Regions from separate parts of the Enterobacter sp. ECC_219_Taxon_10 genome, predicted to be linked through region 2. Evidence: predicted binding sites of a transcription regulator. Region 2 holds the regulator's gene; each other region holds the start of a gene.
What was found. The regulator Fur, encoded in region 2, represses iron uptake genes when iron is present. The targets are predictions, from matches to a motif close to ATAATAATGAGAACNACTATCAA.

Region 1 (2,270 bases), 660 kb from region 2:
CACCAGCTCGGGATGGTCATGAATCGCTTCGCCAAAGGAGCAGAAAATAATCCCCTGCTCGGCCAGCTTTTCGCGATAAGTGGTCGCCACCGAGACGGAGTCGAAAATGGCGTCCACCGCCACCTCTTTGCCCTCGCGAACCGGGACGCCAAGCTGATTAAAGGCCTCTTCCACTTCTTTACTCAGGAAGCTGTTCTCGGCACCGGTCTGCTGTACCGCGCCGGGCTGCGAAGCGCAGGTATCGTCACAGCTGCCGCAGGAGGGCGCGGAGTAGTAGCTGTAATCCTGATAGTTCAGTTTGTCGTAATGGGCTTTCAGCCAGTGCGGCTCTTCCATCTCCAGCCAGGCGCGGAAGGCGCTCAGGCGAAATTCGAGCATCCACTCGGGCTCGTTACGTTTGGCCGAGATGGCGCGCACGACATCTTCATTAATCCCTTTAGCCAGCTCGTCTGTCTGCAGCTGCGTGAAAAAACCCTCTTTATAGTTGAGGTGTCCGCCGCTCCAGGTGTTTACATCACTCGTTGCTTCAGTATTACGAGACATAGTACCGCCTATACCCCAAAGCTTTCGCCGCAGCCGCATTCGTTCTGGGCTTTCGGGTTATGAAATTTGAATAACTGGTTTAAACCTTCCCGTACGTAGTCCACCTCTGTACCGTCGATAAACGGCATAGCCTGTAGCGCGACGTACAGCTTTGCGCCATCGGTTTCAAACACCAGGTCATCTTTTTCCGGTGCGGTGACGGTATCCAGCACGTAGCCAAAGCCCGCGCAGCCGGTCTGCTTAACGCCTAAGCGTACGCCGAGGATCTCGGGCTTTTTCGCCACCAGCTCGTGGATATGCGCTGCCGCCGCAGGCGTGAGCGTTAAACCACGCCAGGCAAAATCGGCAGGATTGAAGGTTTCTGAATGCAGTTCCATAGGTCCACCTCATCTGATTAGCCATCAGGGCATAACACCATGTTAGTGATAACGATTATCACTTCAACCCTCTGTCAGCAGGGGCATTCGGCTAAACCGCCCTTTTTGTCTACTTTTATTAAGCATAGACCCTGTCAGGAGATGCGGGCGGGATGGATTTAATTGTTCAATACTTTGAAAATTAATGGATTATTGAACGAAGGAAACAGCGAAGAAAGGAAAAGTAAAATATGCATCGGAAATGCCTATTTTTGAGATAGCTTTTGTTCAGGAAGGGATCAAAACAAAAAAAGGCCCTCAAGGCCTCTGATTATGAGTGATGAAATGAAACGGTAAAACCCTGTTCACGCCAGTGATCGAGCTGTTCCTGCTGACGCGGTGTTGGCGCTTTTCCCGTCCAGACGAAGATTTTTTGCCCCGGGAAGAGCTCAGGACGCGGGGAATCAATCGGCTCGGCCAGAACATCAATGTGCCAGCCCTTGTGCGATAAGCGCGCGGCTTCCAGCCACAGGTGGGTCCGGTCATCGCATTCCCAGCCGATAAGCAACGCATCGTTACCCGCTTTCTTGCGCGACTCCGCCAGGCTTGCAATCGCGAATTCAATCAGAACACCGTCAAGCATGCTCGCCATGTGGCGTACGGTATTTTGATCCTGATTCATTCGCTGGCGGACGGGGGAAATGATGTTATCGATCAGCGCATCCATCGCGTGGTCGCGGCGAAATTCGCCGATTTTGGCACGCAGCTTTGCCGGGCTGGCGTAGCGCAGAACGGTCATCATCTCTTCCTGGAACGAGGCCCAGTTACCCTGGGTCAGAACTTCTTTGTTTTCCAGCAGGGCTTTGACTTTTCCGACCGAAACGCCGCTTTTCATCAGGCGCTTGATCTCTTCGATACGCAGGATATCTTCATCGTCGAACTGACGATGACCCCCTTCGCTGCGCTGCGGCTTCAACAATCCATAACGGCGCTGCCAGGCACGCAGCGTAACGGGGTTGATACCGCATCGTTCGGCTACTTCGCCGATACTGTAATAGGCCATTAACTCCCTCACGCTCAGAACTTCCATACCTAACTGCACCAACCTTATCAGATTGTACAAACCATTTGTATAACTAAGACCGTATTTTGCCCAGGTGAATGGGACATTCCACCACCCATCTGTTAATACATTGTTGTACAAAATTTGCCATTCGTACAGCCAGACCGACTCAATTGCGCCCGGCTTTATCAAAAGTCGAATTTTTTCTCTGGCCATGCAATGGCCGGAATACCGCCGTGCCGGGGGCTGGCAAAAAGATGTCCCTGGAACTGCGAAATCCCCGCAGACTCCAGCCACATCCACTCTTC
Region 2 (2,270 bases):
GCCAGGCATAAGTCTGAAAAACCTCTTTATCGCCCTTTTCATGTAGCACAGAGTGCAGTCCTGCGCGATAGCGGTTTCCGCAGGGTTGCCAGTTCTGCTATTATTGCCCTTATCCGTGGCCGAATTGCGCCACCATACCATTAAGTTTCAAGAGGTTATTTTACTCATGGCAATCATCGGCATTTTCTTCGGCAGTGATACCGGCAATACCGAAAATATCGCAAAAAACATTCAGAAACAGCTCGGTAAAGACGTTGCTGATGTGCATGACATCGCCAAGAGCAGCAAAGAAGATCTCGAGGGCTATGACATTCTGCTGCTGGGTATTCCAACCTGGTACTACGGTGAAGCCCAGTGCGACTGGGACGATTTCTTCCCGACGCTGGAAGAGGTGGACTTCAACGGGAAGCTGGTCGCACTGTTTGGCTGTGGCGATCAGGAAGACTATGCCGAGTACTTCTGTGACGCGCTGGGGACGATTCGCGACATCATTGAGCCGAATGGCGCGGTTATTGTTGGTCACTGGCCGACTGCCGGTTACCACTTCGAAGCCTCTAAAGGCTTGGCCGATGACGATCATTTTGTCGGTCTGGCCATTGACGAAGACCGTCAGCCTGAGCTTACGGCAGAGCGTGTAGAGAAGTGGGTTAAGCAGATCCGTGAAGAACTCCACCTGGACGATATTCTCAACGCCTGATTTTTTCTACGGCGCAACGCAGGTTGCGCCCGTTTTCCAGGTAAAACCGATTAAATTAATTGCTACAAACTTTTAACTTTTTCGCCCAGACCTGTACAATGTCTCCCTGGCAAAATGTGGTTTCCATTGAGCAAGTTTGTTGGTGATACCACGTTTTTATAAGCATATTTTGCCTGAGACTTGCAGTTTTCATTTAGGCATGGCAGTTCTATAATGAGACGCATTAACCCAGGTGCATTTTCTGTCACTTCCTTCAGAAGTGAATCGTTTAGCAACAGGACAGATTCCGCATGACTGACAACAATACCGCATTAAAGAAGGCTGGCCTGAAAGTAACGCTTCCTCGATTAAAAATCCTCGAAGTGCTTCAGGGTCCAGACAATCACCATGTCAGTGCGGAAGACCTTTATAAACGTCTTATCGACATGGGTGAAGAGATTGGGCTGGCCACCGTTTATCGCGTGCTGAACCAGTTTGATGACGCGGGCATTGTTACCCGTCATAATTTCGAAGGCGGTAAATCTGTATTCGAACTGACCCAGCAGCATCACCACGATCACCTGATCTGCCTCGATTGCGGCAAGGTCATTGAATTTAGCGATGATTCCATCGAAGCGCGTCAGCGTGAAATCGCAGCTCGTCACGGCATTCGCCTGACCAACCACAGCCTGTACCTATACGGTCACTGCGCTGAAGGGGATTGCCGCGAGAATGAACACGCTCACGACACAAAATAAGTTAGCGTTCATACTCTGAGCCAGCCGCGAGGTTGGCTTTTTTTTGCGTCAAAAAAGCCCGGTAAGCAAAGTGCCACCGGGCGTAAAGCAACTTATTTATTGTTATTGCGTATCTCGTTCCAGATCTTATCGCAACGCTTCGCCACTTCCTGATCGTTACCGGTTTTACGCGCCTGAATACAGGCCTGATAATCCATCACCCGAACGTTCTCCTGCGTCGCGAACTGCTCATGCGCTTTCTCTTTCTTCAACACATTCAGCACGCTCCGACAGGCTTCGATTTTCTCCGGCGATCCTTCCGCGGTATTAATACAGGCGCTATACGCCTCCTTCAGACGGGAATCCTCTTTTGGCGCCTGAGTCTGAGCGCACGCCACCAGCCCTGATGCCAGCAACGCGACGATTACGATTTTTTTCATCATGTGCAGTCTCCAGACCGGCGGGACTCAGCCCGCCGGTGTGCTCATCAGAAGATGGTGAATGGGGCGATAACCATGAATTTGACGTCACGTTCATCCTGGAAGATGTTGCCGTAACCGCCCGCATAGCTTGGAATATCGGAGTGGTTGTCATACTGGGTGAAGTGCAGCTTGAACATCGTGCCTTTCGCGCGGCCATCCTGCAGGGTATAGATAGCATCCAGGCTGTAGGAGGACTCTTTCAGGCGATAGTTAGGATCGTAGTAGGCATCCGGCGTCGCCATGTCTGCTGGTTTTGCGTCCCAGGCGTATGCGTAAGAAGCCCCCACCGCCCAGCCAGGCAGGTTCCAGTTTTTCAGGTCATACATGGCGCCGAAGAAGACCGCTTTCTCGCCGTCGGCGTTGAAGTCGGAGCGG
Region 3 (2,270 bases), 2.2 Mb from region 2:
TGCCAATCATCCCGTCAGAGTGGCCAATCAGGTATTTCGTTGCCGCCTGAATCGAGATATCAATGTCGAATTCCAGCGCCTTAAACAGCACGCCCGCCGCCCAGGTGTTGTCGATCATGATAATCGCCTCTGGCGCTTTGCTGCGTACGGCCTTAACGATAGCCGGCACGTCGTGCACTTCCATGGTGATAGAACCGGGAGATTCCAGGAACACAATGCGCGTGTTTGGCTGGATAAGTTCAGCAATGCCTTCACCAATCAGCGGGTCAAACCAGCCGGTCGTTACGCCGAGCTTGCTGAGGATTTTGGTGCAGAAATCCTGGCTGGGTTCATAGGCCGTGTTGGTCATCAGGATATGGTCGCCCTGTTCCACAAACGCCAGAATGGTGTTAGCAACCGCCGCCGCCCCGCACGGGAACAGCGCGCAGCCCACGCCGCCTTCCAGCTCGCACATCGCCTCCTGCAGAGAAAAGTGGGTTAGGGTGCCGCGACGACCATAGAACAACCCGCCTTTCGCGCGGTTGCGCGTGGCGATTTTTTTCTCCTCAACGGTGTCAAACACCAGGGAAGAGGCGCGTTGAATCACGCTGTTAACCGAACCCTGAGTATATTTTTTGCTGCGTCCAGCCTGTACCAGCGTGGTATCAAGATGCTTCTTCGTCATATTTGCAAACCCTGTTTTTATACGTCTGGACGTCCAGACTACCACGATTGTAAAAAACTGCACCCGCATGCTTATCGAATAAGCAGAAAATATTGGCAAAAAAGCGCATAAGAAATTTTTACTGCGTAAGCGCAAGGAAAGTGAGCGAAAATTAAGGCACCATGTAAATACTAATGAGAACGACTATCAATTCGACGACTTTTTGATATTATTACGTTCAGATTTTGTGATTTGCGTCCTGGAGATACAGAGTGGGTAATAATTTGATGCAGACGGATCTCTCCGTTTGGGGCATGTATCATCATGCTGACATCGTGGTTAAGATTGTGATGATCGGCCTGATTCTGGCGTCCGTTGTCACCTGGGCTATCTTCTTCAGCAAAAGCGCCGAGCTGCTTTCGCAGAAGCGTCGCCTCAAGCGGGAACAGCAGCAGCTGGCTGAAGCCCGCTCTCTGGATCAGGCTTCTGAGATGACCTCATCCTTCCACGCGAAAAGCCTGACCACCCTGTTAGTGAATGAAGCTCAGAACGAGCTGGAACTCTCCGCCGGCAGTGAAGATAACGAAGGCATTAAAGAGCGTACCGGTTTCCGTCTGGAGCGTCGTGTTGCGGCCGTTGGTCGACACATGGGACGCGGCAATGGTTATCTGGCGACCATCGGCGCGATTTCGCCGTTCATTGGTCTGTTCGGTACGGTCTGGGGCATCATGAACAGCTTTATCGGTATTGCGCAGACCCAAACCACCAACCTCGCGGTGGTTGCGCCGGGTATCGCGGAAGCGCTGCTGGCGACGGCAATCGGTCTGGTTGCCGCTATCCCTGCGGTGGTTATCTACAACATCTTCGCGCGTATGATTGGCAGCTACAAAGCGACTCTCGGAGACGTTGCCGCCCAGGTTCTGCTGCTGCAAAGCCGCGATCTCGACCTGAATGCCAGCTCCGTGAAGCCGGTCCATGCGGCGTCTAAACTGCGCGTAGGTTAATAGTATGGCGATGCGTCTCAACGAAAATCTGGACGATAACGGCGAAATGCACGAAATCAACGTGACGCCGTTTATCGACGTCATGCTGGTGCTGCTGATTATCTTCATGGTGGCTGCGCCGCTGGCGACGGTCGACGTGAAGGTGAATCTGCCTGCCTCCTCCAGCCAGCCGCAGCCGCGTCCGGAAAAGCCTATCTATCTGTCGGTGAAAGCGGATAAATCCATGTTCCTGGGTAACGACCCGGTAACGGATGCTTCCGTTATTCCGGCGCTGGATCGGCTTACCGGCGGCAAGAAAGACACCACCGTCTTCTTCCGGGCGGACAAAACCGTCGACTACGAAACCATGATGAAGGTAATGGACACGCTGCATCAGGCGGGTTATCTGAAGATTGGGCTGGTCGGGGAAGAGAAAGCGGCCTCGAAGTGATACAGAAGCTGGCGAAAGCCGGCTTTTTTTATGCCTGTCGGTTTATGCGTTTTTGTCGTCCGTCGGTGCGGTAGAGGAGGTTGCAAGCGCATCCTCATCGAGGGCAACGCAGGTGACGTTTGACGTACGGTATTCACCGGCTGACAGTTTGCGCGTCAGGCGCAGGGTGGCGACTTCTCTGGCAAGCAGATAC

Region 1: the regulator Fur is predicted to act here: its motif matches at 960-982, upstream of sufA (Fe-S cluster assembly scaffold SufA).
Region 3: the regulator Fur is predicted to act here: its motif matches at 832-854, upstream of exbB (tol-pal system-associated acyl-CoA thioesterase).

Annotation. Positions count from the first base shown of each region.
Region 1 is NZ_CM178005.1:2,076,293-2,078,562, reverse strand. Features, by position in the region: gene sufB (Fe-S cluster assembly protein SufB) at 1-543, opposite strand, end outside; gene sufA (Fe-S cluster assembly scaffold SufA) at 552-920, opposite strand; gene AC4ICF_RS09930 (MerR family transcriptional regulator) at 1,231-1,962, opposite strand; gene AC4ICF_RS09925 (diguanylate phosphodiesterase) at 2,151-2,270, opposite strand, start outside.
Region 2 is NZ_CM178005.1:1,419,147-1,421,416, reverse strand. Features, by position in the region: gene ybfE (LexA regulated protein) at 1-11, shown strand, start outside; gene fldA (flavodoxin FldA) at 167-697, shown strand; gene fur (ferric iron uptake transcriptional regulator) at 988-1,434, shown strand; gene chiQ (ChiQ/YbfN family lipoprotein) at 1,527-1,853, opposite strand; gene chiP (chitoporin ChiP) at 1,901-2,270, opposite strand, start outside.
Region 3 is NZ_CM178005.1:4,108,439-4,110,708, reverse strand. Features, by position in the region: gene metC (cystathionine beta-lyase) at 1-664, opposite strand, end outside; gene exbB (tol-pal system-associated acyl-CoA thioesterase) at 916-1,647, shown strand; gene exbD (TonB system transport protein ExbD) at 1,652-2,077, shown strand; gene AC4ICF_RS19475 (cytoplasmic protein) at 2,120-2,270, opposite strand, start outside.